3 regions of the Pseudonocardia sp. UM4_GMWB1 genome follow, and region 2 is predicted to be linked to each of the others. Evidence: riboswitches for the same ligand, from Rfam matches in the RefSeq annotation. Region 2 holds a riboswitch; each other region holds the start of a gene.
The links. Region 2 has a riboswitch for cobalamin ahead of DMP15_RS11955 (hypothetical protein). Riboswitches for the same ligand answer to the same signal wherever they lie in the genome.

Region 1 (5,147 bases), 1.4 Mb from region 2:
CCTCGTCGCGCAGGGCCAGCCCCACCTGCCGGGCGGTGTCACCCAGCGGCTGGTCGTCACGCACGAACGACCAGGCCAGGATCGTCACCGGGCCGGTCAGCATCCCCTTGACCAGCGCGTCGGACAGCGACTGGGCGAACCGCGCCCACTCCACCGTGATCGGCCGGGGCCGGGACACGTCCGAGTGCAGGATCGGCGGGCGCACGCACCGCGAGCCGTAGGACTGCACCCAGCCGTGCTCGGTGGTGGCGAAGCCGTCGAGGTGCTCGGCGAAGTACTGGACCATGTCGTTGCGCTCGGGCTCACCGTGCACCAGGACGTCGAGCCCGATGTCCTCCTGCAGCCGCACCACGCGGACGATCTCCTGGCGCATCCGCTCGGCGTAGGTGCCGGTGTCGATCACACCGGAGCGGTGCGCGGCCCGGTCGCGCCGGATCTGCGCGGTCTGCGGGAAAGAACCGATCGTCGTCGTGGGAACGACGGGCAGGCCGAGCGCCGCGCGCTGGACCGTCGCCCGGACGTCGCCGTGACTGCGCCGGTAGTGGTCGGGGCCGAGCGCGTCGAGCCGGGACCGCACCCGCTCGTCGCGGCGCGCGGTGGCGGCGACCCGCTCCCGGACGGCCCGTGCGGCGTCGAGCTCCGCCGCGACCGCGTCGGGTCCCTCGCGCAGGGCCCGCCCGAGCAGCACGACCTCGGTGACCTTCTGCCGGGCGAACGCCAGCATGTCGACGACGTCGCCGGGCAGAGCCGTCTCCGCGGTCAGGTCGTAGGGGACGTGCAGCAACGAGCACGACGTCGAGACCTCGACCCGCCCCGCCACGCCGACCAGCCGCTGCGCCGTCGCCAGTGCCCGGTCCAGGTCGGTGCGCCACACGTTGCGCCCGTCGACGACGCCGGCCAGCACCACCTTCCGGTCCAGCCCCGGGACCGCCGGGTCTCCCGCATCGAGGGCGTCCAGGTCGGTGGCCCCCGCGACGAGGTCGAGCGCCAGCCCCTCGACGGCCGTGGCGGCGAGCGCGGGCAGGGCGGGTCCCAGCTCCCCGAAGTACGACGCGACGAGGATCTTGGGCCGCCGGGTCGCCGAGGCGAGCCGGTCGTAGGCCCGGCGCAGCGCCGCGACCTCCTCCGGCGTCCGGTCGGCGGCGAAGGCGGGCTCGTCGAGCTGCACCCACTCCGCTCCCGCCTCGGCGAGCTCGGCGAGCAGGTCGCGGTAGACCTCGACCAGCGGTCCGAGCAGGTCCAGCGGGCGGAAGCCCGCCGGTGCGCCGCCGGCCGGCTTGGACAGCAGCAGGAAGGTCACCGGCCCGACCAGCACCGGACGGGTGGTGATCCCGCTGCGCAGGGCCTCGCAGAACTCGTCGAGGGCCTTGCGGCTGCCCGGCGCGAGCCGGGTGTCCGGGCCGACCTCGGGGACCAGGTAGTGGTAGTTCGTGTCGAACCACTTGGTCATCTCGCAGGCCGGGGCGCCGGTGCGGCCGCGGGCCATCGCGAACAGCCGCTCCAGCGGGTCGGTGACGCGGGCGAAGCGCTCCGGCACCGCCCCGACCGCCAGCGCGGTGTCTCCGACGTGGTCGTAGAACGAGAACGTGTTGCCCGGCACCGAGCCGAGCCCGGCGTCGCGCAGCCCGGTCCAGGTGTCGCGGCGCAGCCCGGCGGCGACGTCGCGTAGTGCGGACGCGTCGGTCCGCCCGGCCCAGTACGACTCGGTCGCCCGCTTGAGCTCCCGGTCCGGTCCGATCCTGGGGTACCCCAGGACGGTGCTGCCGATGGTGCTGCTGGAAGGAATGCTCACGGCCCTCTCTCCTCGCGAGTGCGGTGGAGGACCCGTCGCCGGCACGGGGCGCCTGCGACCGCCGGGCACGACGGTGCCCGGTCGTCCGCCCGGCCCTCCCGCGAGGCCACGGATCCGCGCACGCCGGACGGCGCACGCACCGGCGGCAGGTCTTCGGACTCACGGGCGCACTGCACGCTCCTACTGGCCGTCGCTTCCCGGGATCGCTCCCAGTGCTGTTGACGGCGGTCGTTCCCGTTCACCGCTGCGGGGCAGTCCCGGATTCCCACCGGGTTCCCTCTTGCCTCGTGACGCCCGTTATCGGACCGGCACGAACCGTCGGCGAGCCGACACTACCGCGGCCCCGGCCGTGCAGACTGTTGCCGAGCTGTCCCTGTTGCCATACATTGGCAGTACTGCCACGCCCTCCCCGGCGACCGGGTCGAGGGCGACCTCACCCTGCTCCCCTCCGTTCGGAGGGGGAACCTGCCCGGTCTCCCGAGGGGTAATGGCGATGACCCCTGTGCCCGCGGCCACAGGGGTCATAGCGTGCGGTCTCGACCCATCCACCTGCCTCAGAAAGGGCTGACATGCAGGTAGACGAGCTGCTCAAGCCGTTCCCCATCAAGGAGTTCCACCCGTTCCCCCGTGCGCTCATGGGTCCGGGGTCGCACGAGCTCATCGGCCCGGAGGCCCTGAAGCTGGGCTTCAAGAAGACCCTGGTCATGACGTCGGGCCTGCGGGGCACCGACATCGTCCACAAGATCGTCGAGTCGATGAAGTACCACGGCCTCGAGGTCGTGCTGTACGACAAGGTCGAGTCGAACCCCAAGGACTACAACGTCATGGACGCTGTGGGCCTCTACCAGCAGAACAACTGCGACTCGTTCGTCTCCATCGGCGGCGGCTCCTCGCACGACGCCTGCAAGGGCGCGCGCATCTCGGTCGCGCACGACGGCCGCAACGTCAACGAGTTCGAGGGCTTCAACAAGTCCGAGAACCCGGCCAACCCGCCGCACATCGCGGTCTCCACCACGGCCGGCACCGGCTCGGAGACCTCGTGGGCCTACGTCATCACCGACACCACGACCGACCCCGACAACCCGCACAAGTACGTCGCGTTCGACGACGCCTCGGTCACCACCCTGGCGATCGACGACCCGGTGCTCTACTACGACTGCCCGATCGACTACACCGCGCAGTGCGGGTTCGACGTGCTCGCGCACGCCTCGGAGCCCTACGTCTCGCGGCTGGACTTCCAGCCGTCGCTGGGCAACGCGCTGCACGCGATCAAGCTGACCTCGCAGAACCTGCGCAAGGCCGTCTGGAACGGCCAGGAGCTCTCCGGCCGCGAGGGCATGATGTACGCGCAGTACATCGCCGCCCAGGCGTTCAACTCCGGTGGCCTCGGCATCATCCACTCGATCAGCCACGCGGTGTCGGCGTTCTACGACACCCACCACGGCCTGAACAACGCCATCGCGCTGCCCCGCGTGTGGGCGTTCAACATGCCCGTCGTGTACGAGCGCTTCGCCGACATCGCCGAGGCGATGGGGGTCGACACCCGCGGCATGACCAAGCCGCAGGCCGCCGACGCCGCGCTCGCCGCCTCCATCCGGCTGCTGCGCGACGTGGGCATCCCGGAGAAGTTCGCCGACGTCAAGCAGGACACCTACTCGAAGAACCGGCTGGGCACCGGCCCGACCAAGTTCTACGAGAACGCGCCCACCATCGTCGGTGACGCGGCCGACGTCGACCGGATCACCAACCACGTCCTCGGCGACGCCTGCACCCCGGGCAACCCGAAGGAGTGCACGTTCGAGACCGTCCGCCCGGTCGTCGACCACTCCATCAACGGTGACCTGGACGACCTGCTGACCTGATCCGCAGGTCAGTACGTCCACCGTCGCACCAGCGGGCCCAGCCATCCGAGGTGATACTCGGGTGGGTGGGCCCGCTGGCTGCGGCCCCGCTCTCTCCGCACCAGAGCCGGTGCGGCCCGCGAAGGAGATATCCGCGTGTCCGAGGCTGTCGTCCCCACTGTGACCGAGGCGGCGGACGCCGTCGCCTCGACCGGTCCGTTCGAGTCCGTCGACCAGGTGATCGAGACCCTGCGGGAGCAGGGCTACATCGCCGACACCCGCCTGGCCACGACGGTGTTCCTGCTGACCCGGCTGGACAAGCCGCTGCTGCTGGAGGGGCCCGCCGGGGTCGGCAAGACCGAGCTGGCGAAGATGCTCGCCGTCGCCACCGGGCGCCGGCTGCTGCGCCTGCAGTGCTACGAGGGCCAGGACGAGACCAAGGCCCTGTACGAGTGGGACTACGGCAAGCAGCTCATGTACACCCAGATCCTCCGCGAGAAGATCGGGCAGCTCGTCGAGGACGCACCCGACCTCGCCTCCGCGGTCGACCGCATCGGGTCCCAGGAGAGCGTGTTCTTCTCCGAGCGCTTCCTCGCCCCGCGCCCGCTGCTGGAGGCCATCCGCTCCGAACAGCCCGTCGTGCTGCTGATCGACGAGGTCGACCGCGCCGACGAGGCCCTGGAGGCCGTCCTGCTGGAGACCCTGGGCGAGTTCCAGATCTCCGTGCCCGAGATCGGCACCTTCGTCGCCGAGCAGCGCCCGTACGTGCTGCTGACCTCGAACAACACCCGCGACCTCGCCGCCGCGCTCAAGCGCCGCTGCCTGCACCTGTTCCTCGACTACCCGTCGGCCTCCCGCGAGCTGGAGATCGTCAGGTCGAAGAAGACCGGGCTGTCGGACCAGCTGGCCGAGGAGCTCGTCAACGTCGTGCGCGGGCTGCGCGAGCTGGAGCTGCGCAAGTCGCCGTCGATCTCGGAGACCATCGACTGGGCCCGCACCCTGGCCGTGCTGGGGGTCGACGAGCTGAACTCACAGATCCTGTCCGACACCGTGTCGGTCGTCGTCAAGTACGACAAGGACGTCAAGAAGGCCCTGGACGCCCTGCCGCGGCTGGTCGACCCGAACGCCGTGGTCACCGAGCACGGCCACGGACACGGCCACGGGCACGGGCACGGCCACGACGGGGACCACGACCACGACGAGCCCGCGGCCCGGACCCCGAGTGCTCCGGCCGCCCGCGTGGACGACGACCACGACGACGGCGACGTCGACGGCCGCGCCAAGCGGGCCGCGAAGGACCAGGCGGGACGGCACGGCGGTATCTACGGCGGCCTGCCCGGCGGGGTCGCGCCGCCGCCGTCGGCGATCCGGAAGGTCTCGCCCGGCCAGGGCACCCGTTCCTTCGGCGGCTCCCGCAAGCGCCCGGTCTGATCGGGGTCCGGAGTGGAAGCGAGCATCCACCGTTTCGTCCGGCTGCTGCGGATCCGGTCGGTGCGCATCTCGGTGTCCGAGGC
Region 2 (5,147 bases):
CCGGGCGCGGCGACGACCCCGGCTTCTCGCTGACCCACTCCGGCGCGCTGGTCGGCGTCGCGGTCGGGACCGGCCCGGTCGGCGTCGACGTCGAGGCGCACCGCCCGCTGTCCGGCCTCGACGGCCTCGTCCGGCACGCCCTCTCCCCCGCCGAGCTCGCCGCGGGCACGCCCGACGGCACCGGGTTCCTGGTCACCTGGACCCGCAAGGAGGCGCTGCTCAAGGCCACCGGCGAGGGCCTGTCGAGCCCGATGGACGCGATCACGCTGTCCCCGCCGCACGCCCCGGCCCGGGTGCTGGGCTGGACCGGCACCGGCGGGAACTGGTGGGTCGCCGACGTCGCCACCGGCCTCGACGACCACCCGGGCGCCGTCGCCGGGGCGGGGCCGGTGGCCCCGGTCGTCACCGTCGCCGACGGCGACGCGGTCCTGTCGGTGCGCCGGGGCACGATGCACGGGTGATGGTGAGGTGACCGCGGCGGCCGACCGCTGGGTGCTGCATCTCGACATGGACGCGTTCTTCGCCTCGGTCGAGCAGCTGACCCGGCCCACCCTGGCCGACCGGCCGGTCCTGGTCGGCGGCGCGGGACCGCGCGGCGTCGTCGCGGGGGCGAGCTACCAGGCGCGGGTGTTCGGGGCCCGCTCGGCGATGCCGATGGGGCAGGCGCGGCGGCGCTGCCCGCACGCGACCGTCCTGCCGCCCCGGTTCTCGCTGTACAAGGCGCTGTCCGAGGAGGTCATGGCCGTCCTCGGCGAGTTCTCCCCGGTGCTCGAGCCGGTGTCGGTCGACGAGGCGTTCGTGGAGCCGCCCGACCTCGTGGGGGCCTCCCCGGACCGGGTGCGGGAGTGGGGCACCCGGCTGCGCGGCGCGGTGCGCGAGCGCACCGGGCTGCCCGCCTCGGTGGGGGCCGGGTCGGGCAAGCAGGTCGCGAAGATCGCCTCCGAGCTGGCCAAGCCGGACGGGCTGCGGGTGATCGCCCACGCCGAGCAGGCCGCCGTGCTCGACCCGCTCCCGGTGCGGTCGCTCTGGGGCATCGGACCGGTCTCCGGCGAGGCGCTGCGGAAGATCGGGATCGAGACGATCGGACAGCTCGCCGCGATGGACGCCCGCGAGGTCGCCGGGGTGCTGGGCGGTGCCGTCGGGTCCGAGCTGCACCGCCTGGCCCGCGGTGTCGACGACCGTCCGGTCGCCCCGCGCGGCGCGGCCAAGCAGATCAGCGCGGAGACGACCTTCGACACCGACCTGACCGCGATGAGCGCGGTGCACACCGCGGTGGAGTCGATCTGCGTCGCCGTGCACCGGCGCCTGGTCGCCGACGGCCGGACCGCCCGCACCGTCACGGTGAAGGCGCGGACCGGGGACTTCGCCACCCACACCCGGTCCGAGACGACCCCCTTCGGGACCCGGGACCTGGCGACCCTGGTCGCGGTGGCCCGACGGCTGGCCGAGGGCGCCGTCGGCGAGGGCGGGGTGCGGCTGCTGGGGGTGTCGGTGTCCGGCTTCGGCGACGAGCCGCCACTGGCGCTGTTCGACGCGGTGCCCTCGGAGAGCGGGTGGACGACGGCCCAGGCCCCCGACTCACCGCCCGCGACCGCCGGCCCGGCCGCCGCGGCGGGGGCGACCGTGCTCGACGCATCCCCGGAGAACGACGCAGCCGGCGGGGCCGGCGCGACCGAGGAGCCCGGCGACGCGGTCGGGCCGCTCCGCCCGGACCGGCCCGACCGCGAACCCAACCCGGACCGGCCGTGGCGCGCCGGCGACGACGTCGCCCACCCCGAGCACGGCCACGGCTGGGTCCAGGGCGCCGGGCACGGGCGGGTCACCGTGCGGTTCGAGACCGCGCTCACCGGCCCCGGACGCACCCGCACGTTCGACGCCGCCGACCCGGACCTCACCCGGGCCGACCCGCTGGGCAGCTGGCGGGCCTGAGCCCGGGCCCCGGGTGGGTTCAGCCGATCAGCGGGCTGCGGTGCGGCGGTGCGACGCGGCTGCCCTCGGCGATCCGGGCGCGCAGCGCGGGAGCGGTGCGGGCCAGCCCGTCGAGGACGGCGCCGAGCGCGGCGTCGGCCGCGGGGTCGCCCCCGACCAGCAGCACCGCGGCCTCGGCGGGCCCGGCGGCGGCCCAGGCCCCGATCCGGGCGACGGCGTCGCGCGGCGTGACCGGCTCGACCCGCCACGCCTCGGCGTAGAACAGGGCGGTCGACTCGGCCTGCGGGAAGGCGAAGACCGTCCCGGCCTCCGCCAGCAGGTCGTGCGCACCCGTGCGGGGCGCGTCGTCGCCGGACGGATCGGTACCGAGCACCACCAGGTCGTGGCTCATCGCATGTCCTCCTCGAGGGTCCGCGCCCTCATCAGTGGGAATCCGCGACGACGGGCAGTGTCCTGGCTCCCGGATCGGTACGCCCTCCCCGGCCTTCCCACCCTCGCGGGCGGTGGCGCCGGTGTGGGGAGGGCACTCCCCGGTGACAGTGGCGGGACCGCGCCGGACTCGCACCGGCTTCCTGTTCGTCGTCGGCCGGAGCCCATCACGCGACCGGGTCAGCGGTCAACCGTCCCGCGCCCGGCCACTCCCCGCAGATGGTCGAGCAGGTCGTGCTCGGTCAGCGTCCCGAGCAGCGGCCCGTCCGGCCCCTCCCGCACGGGCAGCGCCGCACCCCGGTGCGCGGCGAGCACCCCGAGGACGTCGTGCACGGAGCCGTCCGGGTCCAGGACGGGCAGCTCCGGGTCGGGCGTCGTGCCGTCGGCGGGCCGCATCACCTGGGCGACGACGACCCGGCGCAGCGCCTCGTCGGTCGGGGTGTCGGCGGCGAGGTCGATCCCGCGTCGCAGCAGCTTGAGCGTGTAGATGTTGTCCCGCGACACCAGGTTGGACAGGCCGGTTGCCAGGACGACGGCGGCCATCAGCGGCAGGATCAGGGCGTAGTCGCCGGTGAGCTCGAACACGATGAGCACCGCGGTGATCGGGGCGTGCGCGGCCCCCGCGAACACCGCCGCCATGCCGACCAGGCCGAACGCGCCGGGGTGCAGGTCGAGCGCCGGGAACAGGGCCGCGGCGGCGTAGCCGAAAGCGGTCCCGGCGGTGCCGCCGACGAACAGCGACGGCGCGAAGACCCCGCCGGACCCGCCGATGCCGATGGTGAGACTGGAGGCGAGGATCTTCCCGACGACGAGCAGGAGCAGGAACCCGACGACGTACCGGCCGCCGATCGCGGCCTCCAGCACCGGGTAGCCCACGCCGTACATCTGGGGCAGCGCCAGCAGCAGCCCGCCGAGCAGCAGCCCGCCGACGGCCGGGCGCAGCCATTCCGGGCCGCGCCAGACGGCGTCGCAGGCGTCCTCGACGGCGTAGAGGATGCGGGCGAAGGCCCAGCCCAGCAGCCCGGCGAGCAGCCCGAGCAGCGCATAGAGCGGCAGCTGGGCGGGGCTGCCCAGGTCGAAGTGCGGCAGGGTCAGGATCGCGCGGTCCCCGGCGATCACCTCGGCGACGACGTTCGCGACCACGGAGCTGATCACCAGCACGCCGAAGGCCTCGGCGCTGAACGACCGCAGGATCAGCTCCAGGCCGAACACCACCCCGGAGATCGGGGCGTCGAACGTCGCGGAGATCCCGCCCGCGGCGCCGCAGGCGACCATCAGGACCAGCCGGGTGGCGGGCACCCGCAGCCACTGCCCGATGGCCGAGCCGAGCGCGGAGCCGATCTGCACGATCGGGCCCTCCCGGCCGACGGAGCCGCCGGTGCCGATGCAGATCCCCGACGCGAGCGCCTTCACCGCGGCGACGGTGGCCGGGATCCGCCCGCCCCGGCGCGCGACGGCGAGCATCACCTCCGGCACCCCGTGCCCGCGGGCCTCCGGCGCGAACCGCTGGACCAGCGGGCCGTACACGAGGCCGCCGAGCACCGGGGCGACGAGCAGGAACCAGACCCCCAGCCCGGGCAGGTGCGGCGAGGCGACCCGGCCGGCGTCGGAGAAGTCCTCCCGGCCGGTGACCAGCCAGGTGACACCGAGGATCAGCTCGTGGAACAGCACCGACCCGATGCCGGCACCGATCCCGATGACCGTCGCCAGGCCGACGAGCCCCGGCCGGGTGCCGACGAGCGCGCGGTGCAGCGCGCGGACCGCGGTCACCGGGCACCGTCCTCGGCGGGCACGGGCGCGACGGCCCAGTCGGTCTCGCCGACCTCGCCCGCGGCCTCCGCGAAGCGGCGCAGCGCGTCGCGGACCGCGGTGCGCTCGGCGGCGGGCAGCGTCGCGAGCAGCCGGTGCATCTCGGCGCGGCGCAGCCGGGTGACCTCGTCGACGAGCGCCCGCCCGGCCGGGCTGAGCGCGACGGCGACCTCGCGGCGGTCGTCACTGGTGCGGGTGCGCGCGACGAGGCCGCGGGTCACCAGCCGGTCGCACATCCGGGTCGCCGTCGACGCCGACACGGTCAGCGCCCTGGCCAGGTCGGCCGGTCGCCGGGTGCCGTACTGGGCCAGCACGACGAGCGCGCGGTACTGGGGCAGGGTCACGTCGCCGGCCGTGTCACCGCCGGTGTGCTCGCCCGCGGCGGCCAGGGACCGGGCCACCACGGAGAGCATCGCCCGGCTCGCGGTCATCACCGCGTCGACGACGTCATCGATCTCGTCCGTCACGCCCGCGATCGTTGCATATTGCAAACTTGCAATGTGCAACGAGTTGCCGGGGTCACCCCCCGACGGGCGCCTGCAACCCCGCGACGGGCCCGATCACGACGATCGCCGGCGGGCTGATCTCCTGCTCGGCCGCGACCTGCTCGGCGGTCTCCAGGGTGGCGCGCACCGATCGCTCGATCCGGGTGGTGCCGTCCTGCACGATCAGGACCGGGGTGTCGGCGGGCCGGCCGTGGGAGATCAGCGCCTCGGCGAACTTCCCGAGCCGCTCCACGGCCATCATCAACACGATCGTGCCGGTCATCCGGCCCAGCGCGGTCCAGTCGGTGAGGCTGCGCGGGTCACCCGGCGCGACGTGCCCGGACACGACGACGATCTCGTGCGCGACCCCGCGGTGACTCACCGGCGTGCCGGCGACGGCCGGTGCGGCGAAGGCGCTGGTGATGCCCGGGACGACGGTCACCGGCACCCCGGCCGCGGCGCACGCCTGGACCTCCTCGAACCCGCGGCCGTAGA
Region 3 (5,147 bases), 1.4 Mb from region 2:
GGGCGATCTCGCCCAGGCCACTGGCGTTCTCGGTGCTTCCGGTGGGCTGCAGAGTGGTCACTGGCAGGCCTCGCAGTCGGGGTCGTCGACCGAGCAGGCACGGCCCGGATCGAGGTCGGGGGCGGTGGCGGGCACGGCGGTGGCGGGCACGGCGGTGGCGGGCACGGTGGTGGCCGGGACCGCGGGCACCCCGGCCGTGGGCGACGCGGCGGGGGCGGCGGCCGGGGTGCTCGGCACGCCGGTCAGCCGGCCGTCGGTGCCGGTGAGGGTGGACTTCTCCACCGACGTCGCCGCGCGGGTGCGCAGGTAGTAGGTGGTCTTGAGCCCGGAGCGCCAGGCGAGGCGGTAGAGCTCGTCGAGCGCCCGGCCGCTGGGGGCGGCGAGGTAGAGGTTCAGCGACTGCGCTTGGTCCAGCCACTTCTGCCGGCGCGAGGCGGCGGCCACGAGCCAGCGCGGCTCGATCTCGAACGCGGTCGCGTAGAGCTCCTTCAGGTCGGCGGGGACCCGGTCGATCTCGGCCAGCGACCCGTCGAAGTACTTGAGGTCGGCGACCATCACCTCGTCCCACAGCCCGCGGTCCTTGAGGTCGCGGACCAGGTGCGGGTTGATCACCGTGAAGTCGCCGGACATGTTCGACTTCACGTAGAGGTTGAGGTGGATCGGCTCGATCGACTGCCCGACCCCGCAGATGTTCGAGATCGTCGCGGTGGGTGCGATCGCGAGGACGTTGGAGTTGCGCATCCCTTGTGCGACGACCTTCTCCCGCAGCGATGCCCAGTCCAGCGTGGACGACCGGTCGACGTCGAGCTCGCCGTCGCCGCGGGCCGCGGCCAGCAGCTCGAGCGAGTCCAGCGGCAGGATCCCGCGGCTCCACAGCGACCCGTCGAAGCTGGCGTAGCGGCCGCGCTCGACCGCCAGGTCCGACGAGGCGGTGATCGCGTGGAACGACAGCGCCTCCGCGCTGCGGTCGGCGAACTGCACCGCCGCGTCGCTGCCGGGCGCGATGCGCTGGGTGAACAGCGCGTCGGAGAAGCCCATCATGCCCAGGCCGACCGGGCGGTGACGCAGGTTGGACCGGCGGGCTTCGGGAATCGTGTAGAAGTTGATGTCCACCACGTTGTCGAGCATCCGCACCGCGGTGGTCACCGTGCGGCGCAGCTTGTCCGCGTCGAGCCCGTCCGGCGTGACGTGCGCGGCCAGGTTCACCGAGCCGAGGTTGCAGACCGCGACCTCGCCCTCGTCGCCGGCGCGGGTGTTGAGGGTGATCTCGGTGCACAGGTTCGACGAGTGCACCACGCCCGCGTGCTGCTGCGGGCTGCGCAGGTTGCACGGGTCCTTGAACGTGATCCACGGGTGCCCGGTCTCGAACAGCATGGTCAGCATCCGCCGCCACAGCTCGACCGCGCGCACCGTGCGGTGCACCCGCACCTCACCGCGCGCCGCGGCCGCCTCGTAGGCGCGGTAGCGCTCGGCGAACGCGGTGCCGTAGAGGTCGTGCAGGTCGGGGACCTCGTCCGGGGAGAACAGGGTCCACTCGCCGTCGGCCTGCACGCGGCGCAGGAACTCGTCGGGCACCCAGTTCGCGGTGTTCATGTCGTGGGTGCGGCGACGGTCGTCGCCGGTGTTCTTGCGCAGGTCGAGGAACTCCTCGATGTCGACGTGCCACGTCTCCAGGTAGGCGCACGCGGCGCCCTTGCGCTTGCCGCCCTGGTTCACCGCGACGGCGGTGTCCCCGGCGATCTTGAGGAACGGCACCACGCCCTGGGAGACGCCGTTCGTGCCCCGGATGTGCGCGCCGAGCCCCCGGACCGGGGTCCAGTCGTTGCCCAGCCCGCCGGAGTACTTCGCCAGCAGCGCGTTGTTGCGGTAGCCGCCGAAGATCGACTCCAGGTCGTCGTCGACGGTGGTGAGGAAGCACGACGACAGCTGGGGGCGGGTGGTGCCCGAGTTGAACAGCGTCGGGGTCGAGGCCATGAAGTCGAAGCGCGACAGCAGCTCGTAGAACTCGACCGCCCGCGCCTCGCGGTCGACCTCGCGGACCGCCAGCCCCATCGCGACCCGCAGGAAGAACGCCTGCGGCAGCTCGAAGCGCACGCCGCGCTCGTGCAGGAAGTAGCGGTCGTAGAGGGTCTGCAGGCCGAGGAAGCCGATCTGCAGGTCGCGCTCGGGGCGGATCGCGGCGGTGACCCGCTCCAGGTCGAAGGTCGCGAGCTCGGGGTCGACCAGGCCGATCGCGATGGCATGGCGCAGGTAGTCCTTCGTGTAGGCCGCGTACCGCCCGGCCATCGTCGCGTGGTCCGGGGTCTCCCGGGCGCCCGACAGGTGCGACACGGCCTCGGCGCGCAGCCGGTCCAGCAGCAGCCGCGAGGCCACCAGGGAGTACGCGGGCTCGCGCTCGACCAGCGTGCGCGCGGCCAGGACGAGGGCCTGGGCCAGCTCGTCGGCGGTGATGCCGTCGTAGACGGTGCGGTCCAGCTCGGCGAGCACCCTGTCCGGGGTCACGCCCTCGACGCCGGCGCAGGCCTCGTCGAGCACCGCGGCGACGCGGACCCGGTCCAGCGGGGCCCGGCTGCCGTCGGGGTGGGTGACATGCACGACCGGGGCGTCCGCGGCGGCGGTGTCCCCGCCGTCGTGCGCGCGGGCCCGGGCCTGCTGCTCGCGGTAGAGCACGTAGGAGCGGGCGACCTTGTGGTGGCCTCCGCGCATCAGGGCCAGCTCGACCTGGTCCTGGATCTGCTCGACGTGCACGGCGCGCGCCGGGTGCCGGGTCAGCGCCGCGACGACCTGGTCGGTCAGTCCGGCCACGAGGTGGTGCAGCCGCGACGACGCCGCGCCCGAGTCCCCCTCGACCGCCAGGAACGCCTTGGTCGTCGCCACCGAGATCTTCGTGGCGTCGAACCCGGTCTCGGACCCGTCGCGCCGGATGACGCGCAGGGCCGGTGGTGCTGCTGCCGGTGCAGCGGTGGAAGCCGTCACGGGCTCTCTCCTCGCGAGTCGCCGTCCCTCCGGGGCGGGCGCGGTACGAGGAGGCGGTGGGTCGGCGTGTCGTCGGCGGCCCACCGCACCCTGGCGCCGTCCCACGAGGCCCCGGAGCAGCGCGCGCCGGTCGGCACGCGCACCGGCGGCAGGTCTTCGGACTCACGGGCGCACTGCACACACCTACTGGCCGTCGCTTCCCGGGAGAGGTCTCCCAGTGCTGTTGACGGCGGTCGTTCCCGTTCACCGCTGCGGGGCAGTCCCGGATTCCCACCGGGTTCCCTCTTGCCTCACCGGCCCGTGCGGACCGGTGAACCACCAGCGCCCCGGACACTACATCTGGGGTCCGGACACGATCGACCCCCCTATCGGTTCCGGTTTCGACGACCATCGAGTCACGCACGGTGAACGTCGCCGGTCACGGGCCCGGCGGTCCCTTCCGTTCGACGGGTCCGCGCGGATACCGTCGGCCGCACTGTTGCCACCGTTGTGCAGGAGAGTGCGATGACCACCGGGACGGACCTCGACGCCGAGCACTGGCTGCGCCGGTGGGACGCCCAGCAGGAGCGCTACATCCCCGACCGGGAGGCGCTGTTCGCCCTGGCGCTCGACGTCGTCGACCGGCTCGCCGGCACCCCCGCCCGGCTGCTCGACCTCGCCTGTGGGCCCGGGTCGTTCGCGGCCCGCGCGGCGGCGCGCTGGACCGGTGCCGAGGTGGTCGGCGTCGACGTCGACCCGGTCATGCTGGAGCTGGCCCGGCGGACCACCGGCGAGCGCGTCCGCTGGGTCGACGCGGACCTCGCGCGTCCCGGGTGGACCGACGCCGTCGGCGGCGGGCCGTTCGACGCGGCCGTCTCGGCCACCGCCCTGCACTGGCTGCCCGAGCACGCGCTGCCCGGGCTCGCGCAGCGCCTCGCGTCCGTGCTGCGCCCCGGCGGGGTGTTCGTGAACGTCGACACCCTGCTCGCCGACCCCGCCCGGCCGCGCCTGGCCGAGCTGACCCGGACCCTGCGGGTCGAGCGCACCGACCGGGGACTGGCGACCGGTGAGGACTTCCGGACCTGGTGGGACGCGCTCGCCGACGAGCCCGCCCTGGCCGACGGGTTCGCCGAGCGGGAGCGCCGCTTCGCCGACCGGGTCACCGGCGGGTCGTCGCTACCGGCCTGGGAGCAGGCGCTGTCCGGCGCCGGGTTCGCCGAGGTCGGGACGCTCACCCAGACCTTCGACCGGCGGACCCTGGTCGCGATCCGCTGATCACCCGAGCCGGGCGCGCGCGAAGTTCGCCCAGGCGAACGTGTTCGGCCGGGCCGCCTCCAGTCCGGTGAGCCCGGCCGCCACGCCGACGTTCCAGTCCCGCACACCCCACACCAGGGCGCCCGACTCGGCGCGCAGCAGACCGAGGATCCGGGCGAACGCGTCGGTGCGCGCGGCGTCGTCGGTGGTGGCGACGGCGGAGTGGTAGAGGCGGTCGATCTCCGGGCTGCGGTAGCCGGTGAAGTCGTAGGTCGGGGTGCTGGTCAGCATCCGGCGTCCGATGTAGTCCGGGATCGGCAGCGAGCCGGTGCTGTTCTGGGAGAACACGCCCTGCTGCCGGATGGCCCGGAAGTAGCCCGACGACGGCAGCGGCCGTGCCGTGACCCGCAGCCCGACCTCGCCGAGCTGGCGCGCGACGAGTGCGGTGGCGGCGTCGAAGGTCGGGTCGGCGCCGCTGGTCTGCAGCTCGATCGCCGCCCCCTGTGCCCCGGCCTCGGTGACGAGCGCGCGGGCCCGCGCGACGTCCCGTGCCACCGGGCCCACCCCCGCCGGGTGGTAGCGCAGTCCCTGGCCGAACATGTCGTCGCCGACCCGGCCGCGCCCGAGCAGCACGACCCGCACGAGCTCCTCGCGGTCGATGCCCAGCCGCACCGCCTCGCGCAACCGCGGGTCGGAGAACGGTGCCCGGTCCACCCGCATCACCAGGAACTGGCTCGCCGAGGCCGGCGCGGACAGCGCCGAGGCGCGCTGCTCGCCCCCCAGCCGGGCGGCGCCGGTGGGGGTGAGGTCGTGGGCATAGTGCACCTGGCCGGACAGCAGGGCGCCGATCCGGGCGGCCTCGTCGTCGACGGGAAGGAACTCCAGCTCACGTACGCCGGGCGCGCCGTCCCAATGGTCCTCCGACGCGGTGTAGACGG

Region 1: linked by a shared signal. The riboswitch ahead of metE (5-methyltetrahydropteroyltriglutamate--homocysteine S-methyltransferase) and the one ahead of DMP15_RS11955 (hypothetical protein) in region 2 are both predicted to bind cobalamin.
Region 3: linked by a shared signal. The riboswitch ahead of DMP15_RS05230 (ribonucleoside-diphosphate reductase subunit alpha) and the one ahead of DMP15_RS11955 (hypothetical protein) in region 2 are both predicted to bind cobalamin.

Annotation. Positions count from the first base shown of each region.
Region 1 covers NZ_QJPN01000001.1:1,047,938-1,053,084, reverse strand. The annotation lists gene metE (5-methyltetrahydropteroyltriglutamate--homocysteine S-methyltransferase) at 1-1,792, opposite strand, end outside; cobalamin riboswitch at 1,920-2,127, opposite strand; gene mdo (NDMA-dependent methanol dehydrogenase) at 2,362-3,654, shown strand; gene DMP15_RS05185 (AAA family ATPase) at 3,790-5,064, shown strand; gene DMP15_RS05180 (VWA domain-containing protein) at 5,077-5,147, shown strand, end outside.
Region 2 covers NZ_QJPN01000001.1:2,455,229-2,460,375, reverse strand. The annotation lists gene DMP15_RS11965 (4'-phosphopantetheinyl transferase family protein) at 1-461, shown strand, start outside; gene DMP15_RS11960 (DNA polymerase IV) at 469-1,929, shown strand; gene DMP15_RS11955 (hypothetical protein) at 1,949-2,320, opposite strand; cobalamin riboswitch at 2,356-2,541, opposite strand; gene DMP15_RS11950 (chloride channel protein) at 2,539-4,128, opposite strand; gene DMP15_RS11945 (MarR family winged helix-turn-helix transcriptional regulator) at 4,125-4,634, opposite strand; gene cobA (uroporphyrinogen-III C-methyltransferase) at 4,687-5,147, opposite strand, start outside.
Region 3 covers NZ_QJPN01000001.1:1,059,324-1,064,470, forward strand. The annotation lists gene DMP15_RS05225 (ribonucleotide-diphosphate reductase subunit beta) at 1-52, opposite strand, end outside; gene DMP15_RS05230 (ribonucleoside-diphosphate reductase subunit alpha) at 58-2,976, opposite strand; cobalamin riboswitch at 3,107-3,311, opposite strand; gene DMP15_RS05235 (class I SAM-dependent methyltransferase) at 3,481-4,230, shown strand; gene DMP15_RS05240 (ABC transporter substrate-binding protein) at 4,231-5,147, opposite strand, start outside.